DNA from 3 places in the Bacillus pfraonensis genome. Region 2 is predicted to be linked to each of the others. Evidence: riboswitches for the same ligand, from Rfam matches in the RefSeq annotation. Region 2 holds a riboswitch; each other region holds the start of a gene.
What was found. A riboswitch is a leader RNA that binds a small molecule or an ion and turns the genes downstream of it on or off. The one in region 2 is predicted to bind S-adenosylmethionine.
Positions count from the first base shown of each region.

Region 1: another riboswitch for S-adenosylmethionine. It lies ahead of mtnK (S-methyl-5-thioribose kinase); the one in region 2 lies ahead of KFD70_RS23425 (methionine ABC transporter ATP-binding protein).
Region 3: another riboswitch for S-adenosylmethionine. It lies ahead of KFD70_RS11050 (MetQ/NlpA family ABC transporter substrate-binding protein); the one in region 2 lies ahead of KFD70_RS23425 (methionine ABC transporter ATP-binding protein).

Region 1 is NZ_JAHCDO010000012.1:50,575-53,838, forward strand. It holds gene KFD70_RS13325 (pyridoxal phosphate-dependent aminotransferase) at 1-774, opposite strand, end outside; gene KFD70_RS13330 (carbon-nitrogen family hydrolase) at 789-1,655, shown strand; SAM riboswitch class I at 1,729-1,870, shown strand; gene mtnK (S-methyl-5-thioribose kinase) at 1,961-3,139, shown strand; gene mtnA (S-methyl-5-thioribose-1-phosphate isomerase) at 3,136-3,264, shown strand, end outside.
Region 2 is NZ_JAHCDO010000032.1:1,575-4,838, reverse strand. It holds gene KFD70_RS23435 (hypothetical protein) at 41-484, opposite strand; gene KFD70_RS23430 (cysteine hydrolase family protein) at 705-1,262, opposite strand; SAM riboswitch class I at 1,782-1,886, shown strand; gene KFD70_RS23425 (methionine ABC transporter ATP-binding protein) at 2,008-3,027, shown strand; gene KFD70_RS23420 (methionine ABC transporter permease) at 3,017-3,264, shown strand, end outside.
Region 3 is NZ_JAHCDO010000009.1:226,915-230,178, forward strand. It holds gene KFD70_RS11035 (GNAT family N-acetyltransferase) at 1-37, shown strand, start outside; gene KFD70_RS11040 (GNAT family N-acetyltransferase) at 47-544, shown strand; gene KFD70_RS11045 (YdcF family protein) at 877-1,506, shown strand; SAM riboswitch class I at 1,677-1,767, shown strand; gene KFD70_RS11050 (MetQ/NlpA family ABC transporter substrate-binding protein) at 1,826-2,644, shown strand; gene KFD70_RS11055 (acyl-CoA dehydrogenase family protein) at 2,658-3,264, shown strand, end outside.

The DNA.
Region 1 (3,264 bases), on a different contig from region 2:
ACTTTCGTTACCGATCGCAAAGGCGATACGCCAGCCAGCCATATTAAATGTTTTTGATAGTGTATAAATTTCAATGCCAACATCTTTTGCGCCGTTTGCTTGTAAGAAGCTAGTTGGTTTGTTGCCATCAAAGCCAATTGCTCCATAAGCGAAGTCGTGAACTACTAAAATATCATTTTCATGTGCAAATGATATTGTTTGTTCAAAGAACGTTTTTGATGCAATAGCACCAGTTGGATTATTAGGATAATTTAAAAACATCAATTTGGCTTGTTTGGCAATAGCATCATTAATTTTAGTGTAATCCGGTAAAAAATCATTTTCTGCTAATAATGGCATCGTCTCAAACTTTGCTTTCGCTAAAGCGACGCCTGATAAATAGTCAGGATATCCTGGATCAGGTACAAGTATTGTGTCACCAGGATTTGTAAAACAAAGCGGTAGTTCAACCAGCCCTGCTTTACCACCAAATAAGATAGCGACTTCTGTTTTAGGGTTTATTTTGACTCCGTATTCACGTTTATAGAATGTCGCAACGGCTTTTTTTAAGCTTTCATGTCCGCGGAATGGCGGGTATTTGTGATGAACTGTTTTTTCTGCTGCACGTTGTAAAGCTGTTACGATATGCGGCGGTGTTGGTTGATCTGGATTGCCTTGACCTAGATTGATAACATCATGCCCTGCTTCAACGACTTTGTTAACTTTTGCAACAAGTGAAGCAAAAAATTGTGTTGGTAATGATGTTGTAATCTCGGAAGGTTGAAAATGTTTCATACTTTCCACCTCTTTTGAAAGTTGTTACAATTCTAGTGACAAATGATATAACCTTTCTAAGTTTTTGTAAAGAAAAAATAATTGAAGATGGGGTCGATAGAATGAAAGTCGCATGTATTCAAATGGATATTGCTTTTGGTAATGTAAAAATAAATATTGAAAATGCAAAGAAAAAAATAGAAGAAGCGATGCAAGGAAACCCGGACATTATCGTATTACCAGAACTTTGGACGACTGGTTATGATTTAGAGAGAGTGCCGGAAATTGCAGATGGGGATGGTATTCAAACAAAGCAACTTCTTTCAGAATGGGCCCAACAATATTGTGTGAATATTGTTGGGGGGTCTATTGCGAAACAAACAAAGCACGGTGTTATGAATACGATGTATACAGTGAATCGGGAAGGAAAACTACAAAGTGAGTATAGTAAGGTTCATTTGTTCCAGTTGATGAATGAACATAACTATTTAATAGCAGGTGATAAAACAGGAGAATTTACATTGGATGGTGTACAGTGCGGTGGTGTCATTTGTTACGATATTCGTTTTCCAGAATGGCTGCGTGTTCATACTGTAAGAGGAGTAAATGTATTATTCGTTGTAGCAGAATGGCCGCTTGTTCGCTTAGCTCATTGGCGCTTACTTCTTCAAGCGAGAGCAATTGAAAATCAATGTTATGTGGTTGCATGCAATAGAGCAGGAGAGGATCCAAATAATGTGTTTGCTGGACATTCTCTAATTGTTAATCCATGGGGAGAAATTGTAGCAGAAGCAGGAGAAGAAGAGTCTATTTTGTATGGGAATGTAGAGTTAGAAAAAATTAAAGAAGTACGAAAGGGAATTCCTGTTTTTGCTGATCGACGTCCGGAATTATATAAATAAAAATATTGACAAATGATTTTTATTCTTGTTATATTCTGTAACAGAAACTTAAAAATTTGAATAAATCATGCAACTCTTATCAAGAGCAGGTGGAGGGATTTGGCCCGATGAAACCCAGCAACCGACCGTAATACCATTGTGAGATGGGGCGCTTATGCGCCAAAAAGGCACGGTGCTAATTCCAGCAGAAAGGATGGCTTTCTGACAGATAAGAGGGGAGAAGATCAACTTCAAACCTCTTTCTTCATGGAAAGAGGTTTTTCTTATAATGAAAAGCCTCTGAATTTAATAAAGGGGGATAAAAAATGGGATATTGTTCATTAACAAAAGAAACAGCAGTTGAGTATGTAAAAGAGCAGGGGTACTTTGAGCAAAAAGCAAAGGTGACTTGCCATGAAATAGGGGATGGAAATTTAAATTATGTATTCCGGCTCCATGATGGAGAACGCGGTATCATTGTAAAACAAGCTCTCCCGTATGCGAAAGTCGTTGGGGAAAGCTGGCCACTTTCGCTAAGAAGAGCCACAATTGAAAGTCAAGCATTGCAAGTTTTTGCGAAATATGTACCAGAATATGTTCCGAAAGTATATGGTCACGATGAAGAGTTAGCTGTAACGGTAATGGAGGATTTATCATCTCTTACTATTACTCGTAAAGGTTTGATTGAAGGGGAAGATTATCCACTTTTATCCCAGCATATTGGACGCTTTTTGGCACACGTTCTTTTTTATACGTCAGATTTTGGTCTATTAGCAGAAGAGAAAAGGGTGCTAGACGGAAAATTTGTAAATCCTGATCTTTGCAAAATTACAGAAGATCTTGTGTTTACAGATCCGTTTGGAAATTATGATACAAATAATTATGAGAAAGAATTACAGCCTACATTAGATGAACTTTGGTGTGATAAGAAATTGAAATTACAAGTAGCGCAGTATAAATATAAATTTTTAACGAGAAAAGAAGCACTAATTCATGGCGATTTACATACAGGTAGTATTTTTTCATCACCTTCTGAAACAAAGATAATTGATCCAGAGTTTGCAACATTTGGGCCATTAGGATTTGATCTAGGTCAATTTATAGCAAATTTATTATTAAATGCGCTATCAAGAGAAGAGAAGCGAAGTGTATTATTCTATCATATTGAAAAAACATGGAGTAATTTTGTAGAAGTATTTACAAAGCTATGGGTACTAGAAGGAGTAGAATCATATACAAAGGAGAAACAATGGCTTGCAATTGTACTGCAAAATATTTTTGCTGATGCAGTTGGATTTGCTGGGTGTGAAGTCATTCGTCGAACAATTGGATTAGCACACGTAGCAGATTTAGATGGAATTCAGGATAAGAATAGAAGAATTCAAACTAAAAAGCATGCATTAAACTTGGGCAGAGAACTATTGTTACATGAAACGACAGGTGCAGATACTCGATTGTTCCAAACGTTATTTCAATATATTGTTTCAGGGAAGGTGAAAGCATGATGACAACAGTTGCCATTCCGCGTTCTATAAGCTGGAAAGGAGATTCTATTGCATTATTAAATCAAACGAAATTACCGCATGTTGTAGAATATAAAACGTTAACCAGTATTGAGGATGTGTGGAAA
Region 2 (3,264 bases):
TTTAAAATGGGAATTGTTAAATAAAGTACCTGTTAAATCATTACTCTTTTTCATGAAGAACATACGAAAGTTTTGTTTCAAATTCTAATTGTAGTATAGGTTCTGGAAATTCTTCTGGAACAAATAGTAACTCTTCTGAAATCCCTAAGCAGAAACCGTCTAACTCAATTGTATTCTCCTCTGTAAAATGGCTGGTTGTACACAGTGGACCTTTAAGCATTTTACCTACAAAATGATAGTGACCCATGTATAGAAGAATCTCGCTGTTTTCTGTTGGATATGCAGAGAGTCCTGCTGGTTTTGAGGGGGTAATTCCCAATAGAGAAAATATATCAGAAATTGCAGGCTTTAATTCATTAGAAGCTAATATATAATAATTTCTGCAATCCTGGCATTTACAAGTATCGAACTCTTTTTGATAAAATTCTCTTGTCTTCTCAATATCAACATCCAATATCCATTTCCCAATCTTAATTGGCTGCATGATTTTTCACCCCTCTATTCTTAACAATAAGAATCTCTAAATCATATTTATTATACAAAGAATAATACAAGATGAAGAGAAGTCAAAGAATAAGTTAATGGGAGTAAAGGTGCTGAGGAAAAAAAGTGAAAACAAGTTCGGGAGATTTTAAGCTACATTAGCCTATGAATAGCAGTATAAAAAATCATGTCTCTGTCAGTGAGGGACATGATTTTTTATTTCAGATGGAGTTTCTAAAACTTAAGAATTCTTCTGTACTCATAACATCTGCATATACGTCATTCAAACTTGCTAAAATTGTATTATGGATATAGACAGCAGGAATTGTAGCATTTTTAAAGAGGAGATCTTTTGTTGCGCATGCATCATGTACAACAGTGCAATGAAAACCGAAATCAAAAGCAGCTCTTACTGTAGCATCAATACACATATGAGTCATCATCCCGCATATAATCACATGTTCAATTTCTAAGTTTTGTAATTGCTCTAGTAGGTCTGTTTCCCGAAAGCTGTTTGGATAGTTTTTGAGAATAACTGTTTCATTTTTTAAGGGGCGAACATTTTTATGGATGTGGACACCTTCCGTGTTCGGGAGAAAAAAAGTAGCATTTTCTTTCATAGATACATGTTGGATATGAAATATAGGTTGATTCACTTCTCGAAAATGCTGGAGCAGTTGACTTGCATATTCGCTAGCTTCAACGGCACCGCGCAGTTCCATTTTACCATTTGGAAAATAATCATTTTGAATATCAACGAGTAAAAGGGCTGTTTTCATATGAACGATCGTCCTCCGTCTTTATTTCTTATTCATATAATGTTATTCCATTAACAGAGGATATTTTCCTTTGAGAAAGAAGATGTGAAGAAGAATTTTACATTCATGTAAAATTTGCTTTAGGATTTATCCCGCTATTTTAGGGCGGTAATACTCCCACCTCAAAATTCGGCGGGAGCAATGTCCAACTCTAGCGGCTAGAATCTCCGGTCGTTTCACCCCCTCGGACGAGGCGAAAAACGCCTCTCTGCCTAAGGCGCGGGCGTCCTGTGATTCTGAGCGAGCTGCTTCCGTTTTTCTAAAGAAATTAGATGGGAGATAAACTATCCGTAAAAGTCCGATTGGTGAGGGCTAATAATCAGTGGGGAAAATCAAATAGAAAGAAGTGTAATGGATATAATATCTTTCTGTTTTATAATCTTGTAGAAAATAAAAATATTATTTTCTAATATTTTTATTGACTCTAACTTTTCCGAGTTTTATAATAAAACTTAATTAAATGACAACTAAATTGATACACTCTTATCCAGAGAGGTGGAGGGACTGGCCCTATGATACCTCAGCAACGGGTTTTTGAATACCGTGCTAATTCCAGCAAGCTCTGAGAGGCTTGGAAGATGAGAAGATGTGAATGAGTATATAAGTGCTCTTCTTCTTATTTTTATTACGGATAAGAAGGAGGGCATTTTTTATTTTACCTCAAAGCTCTGCTTCAAGTTATTACAGCATATAGGAGGGGAAAGTAATGATTTCTTTTGAAAATGTAAGTAAAGTATATGAATCAGCCGGGCAATCCGTTCATGCCGTCGAAGATGTAACATTATCGGTTGATAAGGGTGAGATATTTGGTATTATCGGTTTCAGTGGAGCTGGAAAAAGTACACTGTTACGTTTAGTGAATATGTTAGAACGACCAACAGCGGGAACGATTTCGATAGATGATAAAGATATTACTTCCTTATCAACGAAGGAGTTACGAAAGCTAAGACAAAGAATCGGAATGATTTTTCAGAGTTTTAATCTATTTAATTCGAGAACCGTGTTTGGGAATATTGCTTATCCATTGAAATTAGCGAAATTGCCAAAGAATGAGATAAAAGAAAGAGTAAATGAGCTGCTAAAGTTTGTCGGACTAGAAGATAAAGCAAACTATTATCCAGAACAACTATCAGGTGGTCAGAAGCAACGCGTAGGGATTGCAAGAGCACTTGCAACGTCACCAGATATTCTCATTTGTGATGAAGCAACATCGGCACTAGATCCTGAAACAACAACAGAAATTTTGAATCTACTAAAGAAAGTAAACAAGGAATACAATTTAACAATTCTTCTTATTACACATGAAATGCAGGTTGTGAAAGAAATTTGTCACCATGTAGCCGTGATGGAAAAAGGAAAAGTGATTGAGGAAGGCACATTATTTGATGTTTTTACAAAGCCAAAAACAAAGACGACACAAAATTTCGTTCGATCTGTTATTAACGATCATTTACCGGAAAGTGTTCTTGCTAAAATCCAAAATGGTGGACAGATTTATCGCTTAACATTTACTGGAGAAGAGACAGGACAACCGATATTATCGTATATTGCGAAAAATTATAACGTTGATGTAAATGTTCTTTATGGAAATATTATTGAACTCCAAAATATTTTATTTGGAAATCTTCTTGTAGAACTACAAGGTGAACAGAAAGAAATTCAAAAAGCATTACAACATCTAAGACTGCAAGTGCAGTTGAAGGAGGTAGAAGCTCATGCGAGTTGATTGGAGTATATTTTGGCCTCGTATATTAGATGCGACAGGGGATACCCTCTTGATGGTAATTGTAACCCTTATATTTGCCACAATACTTGGTATACCTCTAGGTTTACTTTTGTATGTTACAAGAAAAGGGAATTTTTTAGAAAACAAACTGGTCTTTTCTATTCTTAATATTGTTATTAATACGATTCGTCCCATTCCATTTATTATCTTTTTAGTAGCATTAAGTCCTTTAACGCG
Region 3 (3,264 bases), on a different contig from region 2:
AGAGCAACTACTGAAAAAAATGGATTTACATAAATAGGAGGCATACATGACAAATATTGAAACAAAGAGACTAAAAATGATTCCCTTTACATTAGAACTTGTTGAGGCAACGATAAAAGGAAGAGAAGAGCTGCAAGAAATCATACCATATAAAGTATCTTTAGAATGGCCCATGCCTGATTATAAAGATATCTTGCCGTGGATTGCGGAAGGTTTACGAAAAAATCTAAAGCAAAGTAAATGGAGTGGGCTCATTATTCATAAGGAAGATAATCTAATTATTGGTGATATGGGTTGTAAAGGTGCACCTGATTCAAGGGATACAGTAGAGATTGGATATAGTATTGTGCCAGAATATCAAGGGAATGGCTATGCAACTGAAATGGCAAAAGCTTTCGTTGAATGGCTACAGCAGACTAATGAGGTGCAAATCATTAAAGCGGATTGTTTCAAGAGTAATATTGCCTCAAGTAAGGTTTTAGAAAAAACAGGATTCAAATGTGTACTGGAAGAACAGCATATGAAATATTGGATTATAAAGTAGATAGAAAAAAGAGGTGTGTTTCTATGAAATTAGGAAAATCACTTCTTTTTTCTTACAAAGTGATTCCTTTTTTTATATACTTTTGTTTCATCATTCCCTTCTGTGAAGAAATTCGTTACAATAGAGTTGTATGAGAAATTTTGTACATAAATCAAATTCATAAAATATGAACCACAAAAAATAGTAAATGAAAAATCCTCTATTTGAATGAAAACCCTTTATAGCACGAATCAATTGTTTAGAAACGTGCCTTCTTTCAAATGAACTCAAATATAATGATTTAAAATAGATTATTTTTTAGAAGTATGGATAATGCACGGGGGCCAGTACAAATGAAACAAAATAAAAAAAGTAAAAAAAGAAGAGTTTTGCAAGTGTTCTTACTCATGGTTAGTTCTATCATTCTATTTATAAGTTATGCAGCTTACGATATTTGGAGTTATCGTTTTAAAACAGATGAGGTGGATACAGATGCTGCTATTGTACTAGGGGCGGCTTCTTGGAACGGAAAACCGTCTCCTGTATTTCGTGAAAGAATCAATCATGCAATTTCTTTGTATAAGAATGGAAGTATTAAAAAAATTATTTTTACAGGTGGTACGAAATTTGAAGCAGAGCAGGAAGAAGCACGCACTGCGAAAGCGTATGCATTAAAGCATAACGTAAAGGATGAAGATATATTAATTGAAACACAGTCGCGTTTTACAGAAGATAATTTAAAGAATGCAAAGCAGGTCGGAATTGATAATGGCTTACATACATACACGATTGTAAGTGATCCTCTTCATATGAAGCGAGCGATGAAAATAGCGAAGCATATTGGGATGGATGCATATGCATCACCAACGCCAACGTCAGCGTATAAAACATTAGATACAGAAATTCCATTTTTCTTTAAAGAATTATGTTCTTATATTGGGTATGTTGCATCGTTACCTTTACGTATGTTGAAAGGCGATTAAAAAATAAAGAAAAGGATAGACAAAGGTAGAGTGGTTCTACGGAGTCTATCCTTTTTTATGCAAATATGATGCGGATTTTTTATGACTTTACAAATTATAGAAAATTTTTAAATAAAAAACCTTGTATTTTCATCGGAATAGTGACACAATAGAATGCATAATCAAATATAATCTTATCGAGAGAAGTGGAGGGAACGGCCCAATGAAACTTCAGCAACCTATCTGTTAATAAAAAAGGTGCTAATTCCGAGTAGATAAGAAGGAAAAGAGATGACAACCTTCTTATATGTAAGGTTGTTTTTTAGTAGGAGGAGAAGGGATGAAGCGTTTATTTTTTGCACTTGTAAGTATTGTATGTAGTTTATTTATTATTACTGGTTGTACGCAGAAATCAGGGGGCGATCAAAAAGAGATTCGTTTAGGCTTTACACCTGGCCCATATAGCGATCAAGTGAAAAAAGCAGTACAACCGTACTTAGAGAAAAAGGGGTACAAAATTAAAATTGTTGAGTTTAATTCACCAAACGAAACAAATCCAGCATTAACGAATAAGGATATTGATGCAAATATATTTCAAAGTACTGCTTTTATGAAGTCTTACGCAAAAGAAAATAATGCGAAAATTTCAAGTGTTATTCAAGTTCCATCAGCACCTCAAGGTGTATACTCTGAAAAACATAAATCATTAGATGATTTGAAAGATGGAATGAAGATTGGGGTACCAAATGATCCAGTTAATTTAGAACGAGCATTACGTATTTTAGAAGGGATTGGCTGGGTGAAATTAAAAGAAAATGTAAATATTTTAACAATCTCTGAAAAAGACATTACGTTTAAAAAGAAAGATTTCAAATTAGTACCGCTTGAATCACCACAGATCCCAAGAGCGATGAAAGACTTAGATTACGGTATTATTAACGGAAACCTTGTCATTTCATCTGGACATAAGTTAAAAGAAGCATTGGAATTAGAAAAAACACCTTCGCAACACAGAATTATTGTTACTGTTCGTGATGAAGATAAAGCAAAACAATTTGCGAAAGACTTAATTGAAGCGTACCATTCACCAGAATTTAAAAAGATGATTCAATCTGAAGAACAATTTGAAGGATTCGTGCTTCCTGATTACTTAAAGTAAAGGAGATCTTGATATGACATTATCATTTATAGAAACAGAAGAACAAGTTCTCGTATTGGAGAAACTAAAGGAGCTAGTTCCGCAATTTGCAGGAAGGGAACATCAACTGAGTGAACTCGGATCTTTTCCTTTTGAAAATATTAAAGAGTTGCAGCATATCGGTTATACGAAGTTAACATTACCAAAAGATGTCGGAGGAAAGGCCATTTCATTGTATGATTTTGTTTTATTTCAAGAAAAGATTGCAGAGGGAGACGGAGCAACAGCTTTATCAATCGGTTGGCATCTTGGAATAGTGAAAGAACTTGCGGAAAATCGCTCATGGAAACCTGAGATGTTTTCTTGGTTTTGTGAAGAAGTAAAAAAAGGCGCTCTTTTTAACCGGGCAGCAACTGAACCAAAGACAGGGAGTCCAACGCGGGGAGGAAAGCCAGAAACGCTCGCTGTCCAAAAAGGTGATAAGTGGATTATAAATGGAAGAAAAACGTTCACAACAATGGCGCCAGTACTTGATTATTTCATTATATCTGCGAGCATTGAAGGGCGAGATGAGATAGGAGAATTTGTGATTCCAAGACATGAAAAGGGTGTGTTGATTGAAGAGACATGGGATAGTGTTG